DNA from 3 places in the Actinopolymorpha sp. B17G11 genome. Region 1 is predicted to be linked to each of the others. Evidence: riboswitches for the same ligand, from Rfam matches in the RefSeq annotation. Region 1 holds a riboswitch; each other region holds the start of a gene.
What was found. Region 1 has a riboswitch for thiamine pyrophosphate ahead of ABN028_RS26105 (ECF transporter S component). Riboswitches for the same ligand answer to the same signal wherever they lie in the genome.
Positions count from the first base shown of each region.

Region 2: another riboswitch for thiamine pyrophosphate. It lies ahead of thiM (hydroxyethylthiazole kinase); the one in region 1 lies ahead of ABN028_RS26105 (ECF transporter S component).
Region 3: another riboswitch for thiamine pyrophosphate. It lies ahead of ABN028_RS24325 (thiamine phosphate synthase); the one in region 1 lies ahead of ABN028_RS26105 (ECF transporter S component).

Region 1 is NZ_JBEFTW010000030.1:79,234-83,997, reverse strand. Features, by position in the region: gene ABN028_RS26115 (energy-coupling factor transporter transmembrane component T family protein) at 1-709, opposite strand, end outside; gene ABN028_RS26110 (ABC transporter ATP-binding protein) at 706-2,271, opposite strand; gene ABN028_RS26105 (ECF transporter S component) at 2,268-2,897, opposite strand; TPP riboswitch at 3,045-3,163, opposite strand; gene ABN028_RS26100 (TIGR03085 family metal-binding protein) at 3,257-3,892, opposite strand; gene ABN028_RS26095 (GH92 family glycosyl hydrolase) at 3,889-4,764, opposite strand, start outside.
Region 2 is NZ_JBEFTW010000016.1:94,812-99,575, reverse strand. Features, by position in the region: gene ABN028_RS17885 (TenA family protein) at 154-867, opposite strand; gene thiD (bifunctional hydroxymethylpyrimidine kinase/phosphomethylpyrimidine kinase) at 851-1,723, opposite strand; gene thiE (thiamine phosphate synthase) at 1,720-2,379, opposite strand; gene thiM (hydroxyethylthiazole kinase) at 2,383-3,195, opposite strand; TPP riboswitch at 3,186-3,284, opposite strand; gene ABN028_RS17865 (electron transfer flavoprotein subunit alpha/FixB family protein) at 3,332-4,300, opposite strand; gene ABN028_RS17860 (electron transfer flavoprotein subunit beta/FixA family protein) at 4,339-4,764, opposite strand, start outside.
Region 3 is NZ_JBEFTW010000027.1:61,918-66,681, reverse strand. Features, by position in the region: gene ABN028_RS24345 (hypothetical protein) at 246-425, shown strand; gene ABN028_RS24340 (DUF6431 domain-containing protein) at 625-1,209, shown strand; gene ABN028_RS24335 (hypothetical protein) at 1,306-1,479, opposite strand; TPP riboswitch at 1,616-1,725, shown strand; gene ABN028_RS24330 (hypothetical protein) at 1,752-1,904, opposite strand; gene ABN028_RS24325 (thiamine phosphate synthase) at 1,894-2,289, shown strand; gene ABN028_RS24320 (DUF402 domain-containing protein) at 2,476-2,964, shown strand; gene ABN028_RS24315 (hypothetical protein) at 3,050-3,274, shown strand; gene ABN028_RS24310 (hypothetical protein) at 3,894-4,706, shown strand.

The DNA of each region.
Region 1 (4,764 bases):
CTCGGAGGGGTTGTGGTCGGGCAAGCGTCCGACCGTGCTCGCCAGTGAACCCCCGCGACTCCATCGCCGTCGCCAACCGGATCGCCCGCCTGATCGCGCAGACCAGGAGAGCGAAGACCCCGGAGGCGAAGAGCCGGACCCTGCGTAGCGGTGATCGGCCGGGGTCGATCCCACGCGCGCGCCGGGCCAGCATCAGGGTGCGCCACTCGTCGCCCAGGACCGGCACGAGTCGCCACGCGGCAAGGGCGCCGAACGTGAAGCGTGGTGGCGTACGCAGGTGCTGGACGAGCGCGTCGGCGAGCTCCGTCGGATCGGTGGAGGCGAACACCACGACTCCCGGGAGAGCGATCGCCAGGATCCGGAGGCTGATCGCGAGGGCCGCGAGCGCACTCTCGGTGGTCACCAGGAGCGGCCCGGCGTCCAGGAGGGGAGCCCCACCCTGGCGGTCGGTGAACAGCAGTGTCGAGGCCGCGAGCCCACCGGTCAGGAGGATCAGCAGCCAGAGCCTTCGCAGGAAGACCCGCCACCTGACACCGGCCGCCGAGACCGCGGCGAGTTCGGCGGCGAGCACGAGCGCAGGTGTCACGGCGTCACCGGTGAAGAGCAGGCCGACCATGACGATCGTGGCCGCCGCGAGTTTGGTGACGGGGTTGAGGCGCCCGAGCAGGGCCTTCGGGTTGGCGACGATCGGCTCCGCCAGCACACTCATGCGCATTCTCGCTTCGCTGCCATCCGCTGGTCGCTCTCGTGGACAAGCCGTCCCGCCCGCATCTCGAGCGTGCGGTCGGCGAAGGCCGCTACAAAGTCCGCGTCGTGGCTCACGAAGGTCACCGCATGTCCTTCGTCGCGCAGGTTCGCCAGCAGGTCGAGCAGTTCGAGCCAGGTGCTCCTGTCCTGTCCGAACGTCGGCTCGTCGAGCACCAGTGCCGCCGGCCCGGTCGCGAGAGCGGTGGCGACGGAGAGGCGCCGCTTCTCTCCACCGGAGAGGGTGAACGGGTTGGCGGCGGCGAGATGCGCGAGCCGCAGGCGGTCCAGCAGGTCGTCGACGCGCGACGTCACCTCGCCGGGGGAGCAACCGATGAGCCGGGGACCGAGCGCCAGCTCGGCGCGGACGGTTGAGGTGAGGAACTGGTGCTCGGGGTCCTGGAAGACGGTGCCCATCGCGCGGACGAGCTCCGTCGCCCGCCAGGTGTGCAGCGGTGAGTCGCCACTCTGCCGCTGGAACAGCCGACGTCGGGCAGCCGTCCACCGGGGGTCTAGCCCGGCCCGGAGGTACAACGACGGCATGGCACGGACGTGGCCCGCCGACGGAGGCAGCAGCCCGGCGAGCAGCATCGCGAGGGTGGACTTGCCGGACCCGTTGGTACCGGTGAGCGCGAGTGCCTCGCCGGCGTGGAGCCGTACGTTCGCGTCGACCAGCGCGGGCCGGCCGGCGGCGGGATAGGTGTGGGTCAGCCCCTCCGCTGCCAGCAGCGGTTCGGTGGCGGGTTCCGGTGCGCGCCGCCGAGGCGGCCGGTGCCCTGGAACCCACACCCCTGCGGCGGCCAGCCTCTCGCCCTGGGTGGCGAAGACCTGCGCCGGTTCGCCGTCGGCGAGGACACCACCGCCGGCGCGCAGGACCACGACCCGGGAGACGAGCGGCAGCCAGTCGTCCACCCGGTGGTCGACGACGATCAGGGTGCTGCCGCGAGCCGCGACGACCCGTTCGACCGCCGTACGCACAAGGGCGGCGCCGTCCGGGTCGAGGTTCGCCGTGGGTTCGTCGAGCAGCAGGAGGGCGGGAGAGAGCGCCATGACGCCGGCGAGGACCAGGCGCTGTTTCTCGCCACCGGACAGCTGACCGGTGGGCTGGTCCCGGTCGTACGGGAACCCGGTGAGTTTCAGTGCCTCCTCGACCCGCGGCCAGATCGCGGGTGTCGGCACTCCGCGGTTCTCCAACCCGAACGCCACGTCGTCGCCGGCCCGGGCCATGACCAGCTGGCTCTCCGGATCCTGGAACGCGATGCCGACCCGCTCCCGTACCTCCCTCGGCGGAGCCCCGCCGACGGTGAGGGCGCCCTCGACCTCGCCTGCCTGTTCGGGGTCGAGGAGTCCGGCAAGGGCCGTGAGAAGCGTGCTCTTGCCCGCGCCGGACGCGCCCGCGAGCAGGATCCGTTCCCCGGGCTCGACGGTGAGGTCGAGCCCGCGGACGGCCCACGCCTGCCGACCGGCATGGCGGTAGCCCCAGGCGCGGGCGCGGACGCCCAGGGCCGCTGGGTGCGCCGGTGTCATGTCGTGGACTGCTCGCGCCCCGCGGCGAACGGTGCGAGGACACCGGTGCTGGCCAGCGCGCGCACGAGCACATAGCTACCCACTCCGGCCAGGGCGACGGTGCTGGCCACGACCAGGACGCCGTAGGCGAGCATCCACGCCGGTGCCCACGCGGCGTTGTAGAGGATGTTGTCGAGGACGGCTGGTACCAGCCCGGCCGTCAGACCTGCGACCAACGCGGCCGGCAGCCGCCAGGACCGGTAGCGCAGCGCCGCGAATCCCAGCTCCGCGCCCATACCTTGCACCAGCCCGTACACCACGATCATCAGCGGGGCGGGCGCGCCGAAGAACACCGAGACGGTGGCGGCGACGAGTTCGGTGAACACCGACGCACCGGGCTTGCGGATGACCAGGCCGCCGAGCACACCGGGAACGAGCCACATGCCGTAGAGCACCGCCTGGGCGGGGGGAAACCAGGTGAACGCTGGAGCGGTCGCGGCCCACAGTGCGTTCCACCCGGCGAACACCACACCGAACGCGGCAGCGAGCACGGCCGCCACGATGATGTCGACGGTCCGCCAGCGAAGGCGGGTGGTGGGTGGGGAGTCGAGGCGACCGGTCGGGGTCTCGGTGGAGTCATGGGACATGGCGTTGCCCTCCCTGCTCGTGCAGAACCCTGCCCACGCAGAGCCTGCTCACGCAGATGACGGGCGACCGCGTCCTGCCGGATCCGTTCGGGCGCAACAACGCACCTGCTCGTGGGGTCCGAGTCAGGTGCGTACGTCACGTTGCCGTGGCCGGACAGACCGACTTCCTGCGCTGGAATTACCCAGATCAGGTTCGAGGGTCTGCGGGTGTGCCAGTTTGCGTGGCCCCGCACTCTCAGCGCTTCCGCGCTCCCCTGTCGTCTGCTGCTTTGTCGCTGGTTACATCATTGGGTCGACGCGTCGATGCGGCGACCTGACCCGGAGGCTAGCACGACGCCCGCGACCAGTCAGGACACGCGCTAGAAACCGAGCGGAGCCTGGGCGAGAGCCTCGACGGCGGCGTCAGGTCCGCTGGTCTCGACCAGGGCGACATCCTTGCGTCCCCACATGTAGAGCGCGATTTCGCTCGGCTTTCCCGCGAGCACGGCGGTGGGCTCCCCGTTGCGTACGCGGACGGTGGAGCCGTTGGGACGGACCACGAGTAGACCGACGGCACAGCGGCGGAACAGGAACCGGCCCGGCCCGGTGACCCGGCGCCACAGTGTCTCCTCCAGGTCGGCCGGCAACTCGCGTGGCTCCCAGTCCGGCCTGGCCCGGCGGACGTCCTCGTGGTGGACGTAGAACTCCATCGTGTTGGCCGCCTCGTCGATGCCATGGATCCGCATCGGTGACCAGCGAGGTGGGCCCTTCCGGAACCGGTCGACGACCTCGGTGTAGCCGAGTCGCCGCACCATTGCGTCCATCGTCGTCTTCGTACGACCTGCCAGTGGGCCAATCACCATGCCGGCCGCGGCCACGACGTCGCTCTCCCGGATGACGAGATGCGCCACGAGATCGCTGGTCGTCCAGCTACCGCACAGCGTGGGGGCGTCGGGACCGACCTCGAAGAGGAGGTCGGCCAGCGCCTGGCGTTCGGTCCGGGCGTGGTCGCTCATGCCTCGATCCTAGTGTTCGACCCGCTCGCGGCCGGCTCGGCGAGGAGCTCGATCTGGGCAAGGGCGAACGGCTTGCCGTCGCCGCCGGTGAACTCGAACCGGTAGTGCGTGCAGGCCGCCGGCCGTGCGAGGGCGAACACCCGGGTCTGCGAGCGCCACCGGAACTCCTCGTCCGTACGCGTGTCGAGCACGTCCCACCCCACACCGTCTCGCGAGCCCTTGACCACCCACGCGCTCGGGTCACGTCCCACGGATGCCGAGGTGAGGGTGTAGAGCTCGACCTGCGTCGCGCTGTCAACCTCGCATTGCACCCAGGCGTCGGGTCGGTCGAACCCGACGTCCACACTCGCCGTGTCGTCGAACAACCGCGCCGCCACGATCCCCGGGCCGGCGGTGACCTCGCCAGCAGTCGTGATGTCAACGAGGGGTTGCGGCAGGGCGCCGGTCGCCGTCAGTGACGGCGGCGCGCTGCGCGGATCCGTGCCCCACGTGGACGGTCGTGATCCCATCACGAACTCCAGCACCGCTCCCTCGGCGAGCAGGTCGTGGGGGAGCGTCGTCGCGTCGTACGCCTCACCATTGACGGTCAACGACTGTACGTAGGGAGTTTCCGGGCCGTTGCCGGGTGCACTGACGACCAGGCGGCGGCCATTCTCGAGATGGATCGTGGCCCTGGTGAAGAGCGGCGAACCGACGGCATACGCCGGTCTGCCCACCTGCAGAGGGTAGAGGCCGAGGGCGCTGAACACCTGCCAGGCCGACATCTCGCCGTTGTCCTCGTCGCCCGGGTAGCCCTGGCCGATCTCGCTGCCGAGATAGAGCCGGGCGAGGACGTCGCGCACCTTCTCCTGAGTCTTCCACGGCTGGCAGGC
Region 2 (4,764 bases), on a different contig from region 1:
GCACGTGGGCGGCGAGCACGACGTTCGCGACAAGAGCCCCTCTGAGCTCCCGACGATGCACGGCAAGTACCAACGAAGCACGTCGACTTTTGCCGCGTCGTTGGGAATGATCACGTAAACGTGATCATTCCCCGGCGCCCGCGGCTCGCGGTGCTAGGCGGGCCAGGTCTCCCGGCGCCAGGCGGCGTCCCAGAACATCCACTCGAAGGTCGCCGCCCGGGCGAAGGCCGCGTGCATCCGGCGCAGGGTCGGCTCGCCGGCGCCGGCCGCCACCCGGTCGGCGATCGCCCGTGCCGTCGAGGTCGCGGCGGTGAACGACTCGTCCGCGTACATCCCGATCCAGTCGGCGTACGGATGCCCCCGCAACGCCCCAGCCCGCTCCAGCAGCCGCGTACCGACGTCGGAGTAGATCCAGAAGCACGGCAGCAGCGCGGCCACCAGCTCCGGGTAACCCTGGGTGTGTGCGACGCCCAGGAGGTACGACGTGTACGCCAGACAGGTCGGGCTCGCCGGGTGCCGGCAGATGTCGCCGACGTGGCGGCGGTGCAGGTCACGCTCGACGAGGATCGAGTCCCTGGCCGAGCCGGCGAAGAAAGCCAGGTCGTCGACCGTCTCCGCCTTGACCGCCGCCGTGGCCAGCGCCCGTGCGTAGTTCTCGAGGTAGTGCGCGTCCTGGGCGAGGTAGTAGACGAACCGGTCGCGGTCCAGCGAGCCGTCCCCCAGCCCGCGGACGAACGGCAGCGTGTCGATCGCCTCGCGGGTCACGGCGCTCGCGGTCCACGCCGCGGCACTGAACGTCGTACTGCCCGCCGTACTGTCCGTCGTACTGTGCGCCGGGTCGGGAGCGGCATCAGGAGGCGGCGTCACGGTTTCCCCACCAGTGGTGGAAGTGGTGCACGGGTCCGTTGCCGGTACCCACAGCCAGCGTGTCGGCCGCGGCGATCGCCTCCGTGAGGTAGGCCTTGGCGTCTCCGATCGCCTCCGGCCAGCCCGGACGCTGGGGTCGCAGCGCCGCGATCGCCGACGACAGCGTGCAGCCGGTGCCGTGCGTGTGCCTGGTCCTGATCCGTGGGGCGTTGAACAGGTGGGTGCGTTCGGCGTCGACGTACACGTCGGTGGACTCGTCGGAGTCCAGCCGGTGGCCACCCTTGAGCAGCACCCTCCGCGCGCCCATGCGCCGCAGGTCCCGTGCCTGCTCTTCCGCTTCGTCCACGCTCTGTGCAGGCGGGCGGGCCAGCAGCGTGGCCGCCTCGGGGATGTTGGGGGTCACGAGGTCGACCAGCGGCAGCAACCGGTCGCGCAGATCGGCGACAGCGTCGGGTTCCAGCAACCGGTCGCCGCTCGCCGCCACCATCACCGGGTCGAGAACGATGCACGGCGGTCGAAGCCGGACGAGAGCGTCCGCGACGGTACGGATCACCGCGGCGTTCGCCAGCATGCCGATCTTCACCGCGTCGACGGAGACGTCGGCGAACAGCGTGTCGAGCTGCTCGGCGATGAACGCGGTAGGGATCACCTGGATACCGGTCACGCCCCGGGTGTTCTGTGCGGTGAGGGCGACCAGCACGGCCGTGCCGTAGGCACCGAGTGCCGAGAACGTCTTGAGGTCGGCCTGGATCCCGGCACCACCGGAAGGATCGCTCGTCGCGATCGTCAACGCGACCGGGGGTGGCGTAGCCCCTGGCCGCTCCGGGTCGGGCGTTGTCCGCAACGCCGGTGTCATCGAACCTCCTTCACGGCAAGGCAGTTTCGCAGGGCTCGGGCCGCCGCGGCCGGGTCCGGCGTCCCGCAGATCGCGCTGACGACAGCGATGCCGTCCACCCCGGTCGCCCGGACAGCGGCAGCGTTGTCGGCGTCGATCCCGCCGATCGCGACGACCGGCAAGGATGCTCCGCGGACGACCTCTGCCAGCGTGTCGAGGCCCATCGGAGCAGCGGCGTCGCCCTTGGTACGTTGCGGAAGGACCGGTCCGGCACCGAGGTAGTCGACGGCGCCCGCCGCCAGCTCACGCACCGCGGCGAGCTGATCCGGCCGCTGGATCGACAAGCCCACGAAGGCGTCCGGACCAAGGAGCGCCCGCGCGACCTCGACCGGAAGGTCCTCCTGCCCGACATGGACTCCGTCAGCACCCGCCGCTGCCGCAACGTCCGCGCGATCGTTGACGATCAGCGGAACGCCTGTCTCAGAGAGGGTTTCGCGCAGGCGACGGGCTAGGGCCACGAGCGCGCGGGCGTTCGCGTGGGTGTCGCGTAGCTGGACAGCCGTCACGCCACCGGTCACAGCGGCCAGCACGGTGTCAACCACACCTTGCGTACCGCCACACAACCTCGTGTCGGTGACGAGGTAGAGCGAGAGGTCCAGGTGGCGCAACGAGATCACCTGTCAACGCAGCCTTGCGCCGGTACGGATACGGTCGCCGTCGACGGTGGCCAACTCGTCGATCAAACCCACCGCGAACGAACCAGGCTTGTCGGCCCGCGCCACCGCGTCCTCGGCCGCCAGCGTCAGGAACACGGTAGCCGTCACGGTGGCGAGAAGAGGATCGTCGACGACTGCGAGAAACCCTGCCGCCAGCGCGCCGAGCACACAGCCGACGCCGGTGACCTTCGTCATCAGGGGATGGCCGTTCTCGACACGGACGATCCGCTCGCCGTCGGTGATCAGGTCGACAGCCCCACTCACGGCGACCGTCGCCCCGAACCTGCCGGCGATCGCGGTGGCCGCCGCGGCCGCGTCGTCCGGTCCGGCACTCGCGTCGACCCCCCGACCGCCGAGCTCTCCGGTGAGTGCGAGGACCTCCGAGGCGTTTCCACGTACGACCGCAGGGGGATACAGCTCCGTCAACTCCGCAGCCAGGGCCGCCCGCCAGGGCAACGCACCCGCGGCCACCGGGTCGAGTACCCAGCGACCGCCGGCGTCACCCACCGCGACCACGGCGGCCCGCATGCCGTCGGCGGATGCCGCCGTGACGGTCCCGATGTTGACGAGGACTCCGCCGGCCGCTCGGGCGAGCACGTCGGCGTCCTCCACCGCGTCAGCCATCGCCGGGGCCGCCCCTGCGGCGAGCAGGGCGTTGGCGGTGAATCCGGCCACGACAACGTTGGTGAGACAGTGCACAAGTGGAGTCTGGACGCGCAACCGCTCGAGCGCGTCGGCCATGTCGTCAGCTTTCACAGCAGCATCGGCTGCGGGCATCGCGACGTCCCTTCGCCAGCATGATCTGGATCAGGTTCCACGGGTGTGTTCTCAGCCCGGACGATCTACGGGCACCCCGCGTCACTGCCTTCGACCGTACCCGCTCGGCGGCGGGTATGCGACCCAGGTGTGCCGGTCAGCCCTTGCGTTCGGTGATCTCGTGCGTCGCCTGGGGCAGGACCGTGTGCAGGTCGCCGACGACACCGAAGTCGGCCATCTCGAAGATCGGCGCCTCGGCGTCCTTGTTGACGGCCACGATCGTCCGCGAGGTCTGCATGCCCGCCCGGTGCTGGATGGCGCCGGAGATGCCGGCCGCGACGTACAGCTGCGGCGACACGGTCTTGCCGGTCTGCCCCACCTGGTAGGCGTGTGGGTACCACCCGGAGTCGACCGCGGCCCGCGACGCCCCGACGGCGGCACCGAGCGCGTCGGCGAGTGCCTCGACGACGGCGAAGTTCTCCGCCGACCCGACGCCACGGCCGCCGGACACGACGATGGCCGCCTCGGTGAGGTCGGGCCGGCCGGTCTGGGTGCGTGCCGTGCGTTCGACGACCCGGGCCGTCTTCGCCTGGTCCGACACGGCGACGTCGAGCTTCTCCTCCACCGGTTGCGCAGGCGCCTGCTCCGGGGTGGCGGCGTTGGGCTTGACCGTGATGATCGGCGTGCCGCGGGTGACCTTCGCCTCGACGGTGTAGTTGCCGGCGAACACCGACTGGGTGGCGACCGGCCCGCCGCCGTTCTCGCCGGCTACCACGTCGACCGCGTCGGTGAGTACGCCGGCGTCGAGCTTGATCGCGAGCCGTCCCGCGATCTCCTTGCCCTCGGCGCTGGAGGTCAGCAGGATCGCGGCGGGCGTCGCGCGCTCCGCCACCTGGGCGAGAGCCTCCGCCTTGGGTGCCACGAGGTAGTCGGTCAGCTCGGGGTCTTCTGCGAGGTAGACCTTCTGGGCGCCGAAGCTCGCCAGGGTGTCCTTTGCGCGTTGGTACCCGCTGCCGATGAACACCGCGGCGGGATCGCCGAGGCGGCGGGCGATCGTCAGCAGTTCGGTGGTCGTCTTGCGGACGGCGCCGTCACTGTGGTCGACGAGGACGAGGATCTCTGCCATGCCGGAAGCCTTCCCCTATCTCTTTCCGCGCGCGTGCTTCAGACGAACTTCTGCTCGGCCAGGAAGCCGACGAGTGCCCGACCGCCGTCGCCGTCGTCGGTGACGACCGTGCCCTGCTGACGTGGTGGGCGTTGTGTGTACGACGCGACCGCCGTCCTCGCCGCGCCCAGCCCGACCTCGCCGGGGTCGATGCCGACGTCGGAGAGACTCCAGGTCTGCACCGGCTTCTTCTTCGCCGCCATGATCCCCTTGAACGACGGGTAACGGGGTTCGTTGGCCTGGTCGGTGACGGAGACGACCGCCGGCAGGGACGCCTCGACGGTCTCGGTGGCGGTCTCGCCGTCCCGGCGGATCCGTACGCCGCCCTCCCCCACCTCGACGCTCGCGGCGAAAGTCACCTGCGGCAGGTCGAGGCGTTCGGCGAGCATCGCGGGAACGACCGACATGCCGCCGTCGGTCGAGGC
Region 3 (4,764 bases), on a different contig from region 1:
GCAACATCTGGCCGCCTACGGGGATTCTTCACTGGCCGCGGACATGGGTCGTGGTCCAGTGGCGGAGCGCGGTGTAGAGCTTGGCGTACTGGCCATTGGCGTAGGCGTCCGGCGTGACCCACCAGCTCACGTCGACATCGTGGTCTAGCAGTTCCTCGGTGAGAAGCTTTCGCCGGCCGAGCGGGGTAGAGGTAGCAGCAGCCCAGGTACTGTTCGTCGGCGTACACGGCGTAGGTGAACGAGTCATGTTCCCGGAACTCCCATTCATGCCAGACGTGGTCGACGTAGTTGAAGTCCACCGTCACGGGCTCGCCGGCCACGCCTGGGACATGCGCAGTGCGCAGGGCCTCGGTCTGCGCACCGCCTACGTGTTGAGCGACGCTCTGGATGAGGTCGTGGAAGGTCCTTGGGGACATTCGCGGTGAGGATGCGCGGTTGGCACGGTGGATGTCGCCGTGTGCGACAGCTGGTATGTCCGGGTCTTTCCTCGACGTGCAACCGGTCGGTCATCAGGCTGACGCGCCGGTGTCGCCGGTTGCGTTCGGCCGCTGCGGCGGTCAGGCTGCAACACCAGCTGCCCCTTCTCGCCGGCTCGGGCGCTCGGCAAGGATGAGTGGATGCGAGGTGCTGCAGGTCGTGATCGTGGTGCTGGACGAGGCCACTGCCGACGAGGCGTTGGCCGACGCGTCGCTGGCATGTGGTGGCTGCGGTGGGCGCTTGCGGCCCTGGGGTTACGCGCGCACCCGCACGATCCGCGGTCGCGGAGGCACACGCCAGACGGTGCGGCCGCGACGAGCCCGCTGCACGACGTGTCGAGCCACCCACGTGCTGTTGCCAGCCGGCGGCCTGCCACGGCGGACCGACACGATCGAGGTGGTCGGCGCCGCCCTGCTTGCTTACGTGGCAGGGAAGGGGCATCGGGCGATTGCTGCCGAACTCGCGGTGCCCGCCGCGACGGTCCGCGGCTGGATCCGGCGCGCTGCCGCCCGAGCCGAGTGGCTGCGGGTCGAAGCCACCCTCCTGGCCCACGCTGTCGACGCCGAGCCCGCCCCGTCGCTGCCGACGGGTAGCGCCCTCGGTGACGCCCTCGCTGCGCTCGGCGCGGCGAAAGCCGCCGTCACCCGCCGACTCGGCCCGATCGCCCCGCCATGGCATCTGGCCACCACCATCACCGGCGGACGGCTCCTCGCCCCGCTGCCCACCGGCTGACCGACCGGCCACGGCATATCCCTGCCCGGCATGCGGCGACACCACGAGGATGGACCGACAAGGTGACGATCATTCCTGCTCACCGCCGGTGTCGTTTCAGCCGTACACGTCCTCACCAACAGTGTCGCCGTCGTCCTCAACAAGAGCGTCGGGCAACACTACGTCGGCCCCGTCGGCGACCCACCCACCTCCTCGGACCGGTTCGACCTGCACGCCGACGATCTCGCCGGCACTTCCCACACTCGGCGTGTCAGGCCAGACCAGATCCATGGTTAGACGGACAGTCCCTGGCGCTGAGTCTTCAGCGGTAAGTGGCGTCGGGCAGCGTTCGTCGATCGGGCGTGTTTGTGGTCGGTTCACGCGGGTCGGGTCGGGCACAACTCGAGGCTGTGGTGTTACTGTCTGAGTGATTCCACGCGGGTGCTCGCGGCAGCGGGCTGAGAGGGAGCTGACGCCGCTCCGACCGTTGAACCTGATCCGGGTAATGCCGGCGAAGGAAGTGAGGAGCAGTCGTGCTACCCCGTTTTCACTGGCTCGTCGATTCACAGTCTGTGCAGGGCGAGCCACTTGGCCAGGTGGTCGCCGCAGGTGTGGACGCAGTGCAGGTCCGCGCGAAGAACCTCACCGATCGCGAGTTGGTGGAACTGACCGTCGAGGTCGTCACCATTGTCGATGGGCGCGCGGGTGATCGTCAACGACCGGCTCGAAATCGCGCTGGCGGCGAGCGCCGACGGTGTGCACCTCGGCCGGGACGACTTGCCGGTCCACCATGCCCGCCGGCTCGTGCAGTTCTCGTCGGCGGTCACGGTCGCGGCGTGCGTAGACGCCGGGCTTCGTGCGGTGATCCTGCGCAAACTCGACCTGGACGACAGCGAGCGCACGGTGATGACGCCGCAGATCAGGCACCGCACCGGCGCAGACGGTGTGCTCCTCATCGCCAAACGCCTTCCGTGCACCCACGGGCAGCACCTGTCGGCGACGCAACGGACCTTGACGCACGACCTGTGCCATTCCACGGACGTTCCTGCCACGACGGTGGGCAGGTACGCCGTGCGGTGGAGGGCGCTGCGGCGTACGTGACGGCCTCACCTGCCGCGGCCACGCCTTCCAAGCCCGGTTACGGGCCGCCCCTGGGCGAGCCCGGTCTGCGCCACCTCGCCAAGGCGTCCGCCGGCACTCACGGTGCTCGCCCTCGGCGGCGTGCAGCGGAGCAAGCGCCGAGAGAGGGGTTGTCGGATCATGCAGGATCGGTGGAGATCGGTTTCGGTGGTCTCGACCAAGTGGAATGGTGACTTCCATCGGAGGACGCCATCGTTGGAGCTTGGGTCTGACGCCACAGGCACGTGGCTGTGGATTCCGCAGGGCACCGTTGCGGAAACCCCCTCTGGTCCGTACAACGCCCTCCCTGGCCTCCGTCTGATCCCTGTCGGCCAGATGTGGTCGGCCTACTTCGTGCCGTCGTCTCCGGTCGGTCGGCGGCCCGCGAGTGTGTATGTCGACATCAGCACCCCGATCCGGCGGAACGGTGAATTGTTCGAGTTTGTTGATCTGGATCTAGATCTGGAGCAGGTCGAGACGGGACCGGTCAAGGTGTTGGACCGTGAAGAGTTCTTGGAGCGGTCGCAGGCATGGTCCTACCCGACAAAGCTGGTCACTGCCGCGGAGGAAACCTGCGCCTCGGTTGAAGCCGCACTGTCTGATGGCAGCTCACCGTTCGACGGGACCTATGTCTCTTGGTGGCTACTGGTCAGCTGACAGGGCGGTAGCGCTGCAAACGGGATGCCCGCGCCGTCAATGGCAGGTATGGGAGGGTGCAGCATGCAACTCACTGGCGATGGGCATGTCCACAGCGAGTGATCCTTCGACACCGGCAGCCCGAACTCGGCATCAGCACGACGAGGCCAAGCGTTACGCCAACGAGTCCTACCGAGCCGCGAAGCGCCTGCCGTCGTCACTGACCGACGACGTCGCGAGTACGCGCACCACTGTCGGCGGAGTCCCCCTCCCCGGCTACTTCCACGAGGGCGTCATCCGCGCACGCCTCGGCGGGTTGCTCGAAACCTGACCCGCGAGCTTTGCGCCAGCCACCCACCGAATCCACCTCAGCTAACCCTCTCGCGCGCCTGCCCCGGCCCGGCATGTACCGGCACCGGACCCGCGAAGCGGACCAGCGGTTTTCAAGATCGGTAATGACTGTGGCCCTGACCTGCGCTTTCATTCGCGACCTGGGCGCCGGCCGAGCGCATTCCCCGCGCGGGACGGCTGGGCCGCAGCTGGCGGGCCACCGCGCCCATCCGCTGACTCATGCCAGCCACGGCAGGTGCGAGTAGCGCAAGCGCCCACAAGTGCTCGCACCCTTAACACGTGGCCCAAACCGGCCAAGGCATGGCGGTCCTTCGATCCGCGCCAAGGACGTCTCAGGACGTCCCTGCGAACGCAGGACGTCTGTCCACGTCCATTCAGGGAGTGGGAACGTCATCTGCCTGTCGAGTTCAACGCCTCATGCGGCTCAACACCCGTGCCCGAACAGCCGCCGCCGACTACTCCCCCAAACTTGGCGACCGGTGGCATCACGTCGAAATGCGCTGTCCGCGCCGACGGGCGCGGCGATACGCTGCCGATTCGCTCCGGCCCAGCCCGCTCCACCGACGCATCTCTTGCCCCCACGACGAAATGACGCGCTCATGAGACTGCCCGAGGACCACAGTCGATTTCTGGAGAGCTTGCTCCAACAGATCCAGAAGGACGAGAGGTTCATCGGGCTGGCGGCCGGCGGATCACTGCTGTCGGACGAGGTGGACGAGTTCTCCGACCTCGACCTGATCCCTGTCGTGGATCCCGCCCACCATGCGTCCGTGATGGAGCAGCGCCTGGACCTCACCGCGTCCTGGGGGCGGCAGCTCACCGCGTTCACCGGTGAGCACGTCGGTGAGCCGCGCCTGGTGATCTGCCTGTACGAAGACCCGCTGCTCCACGTCGACTTCAAGTTCGTCACACCCGACGACCTCGAGAAGCGGATCGAGGACCCGGTTGTCCTGTGGGAGAGAACCACGGAGCTCACCGACGCCATCGGTCGAACTGAGAGCCACCACCCGATGCCCGACCCGCAGTGGATCGAGGACCGCTTCTGGTGCTGGGTCCACTACATCGCGGCCAAGCTTGGTCGTGGCGAACTCTTCGATGTCCTCGATGCGCTCAGCTTCCTCAGGGCGCGGGTGCTCGGCCCGCTGGCGCTGGTGTCGGCGGGCCACCTGCCCCGCGGCGTCCGGCGGCTGGAGACGCGGGTTCCCACCTTCGCCGAACGCCTCCAGGGCACCGTCGCCGGTTACGACCTCAAGGAGTGCGGAGAGGCCGTCCGCTCCTGCGTCACCCTCTACCGCGAACTCCGCGACCGGCTCGCCCCGGCCGACTTCACCCGTAGGAGCGAGGCCGAGCGGGTCAGCCTCGCCTACCTCGACGAGGTCCTGAGCCGAGAAGCCCACCCGACGTCGGGCTGATTCCGGGCTAGCCGACCGCCTGGGCCAACGGCCGCGCCGGCCTGCCCTCACTTCGCCG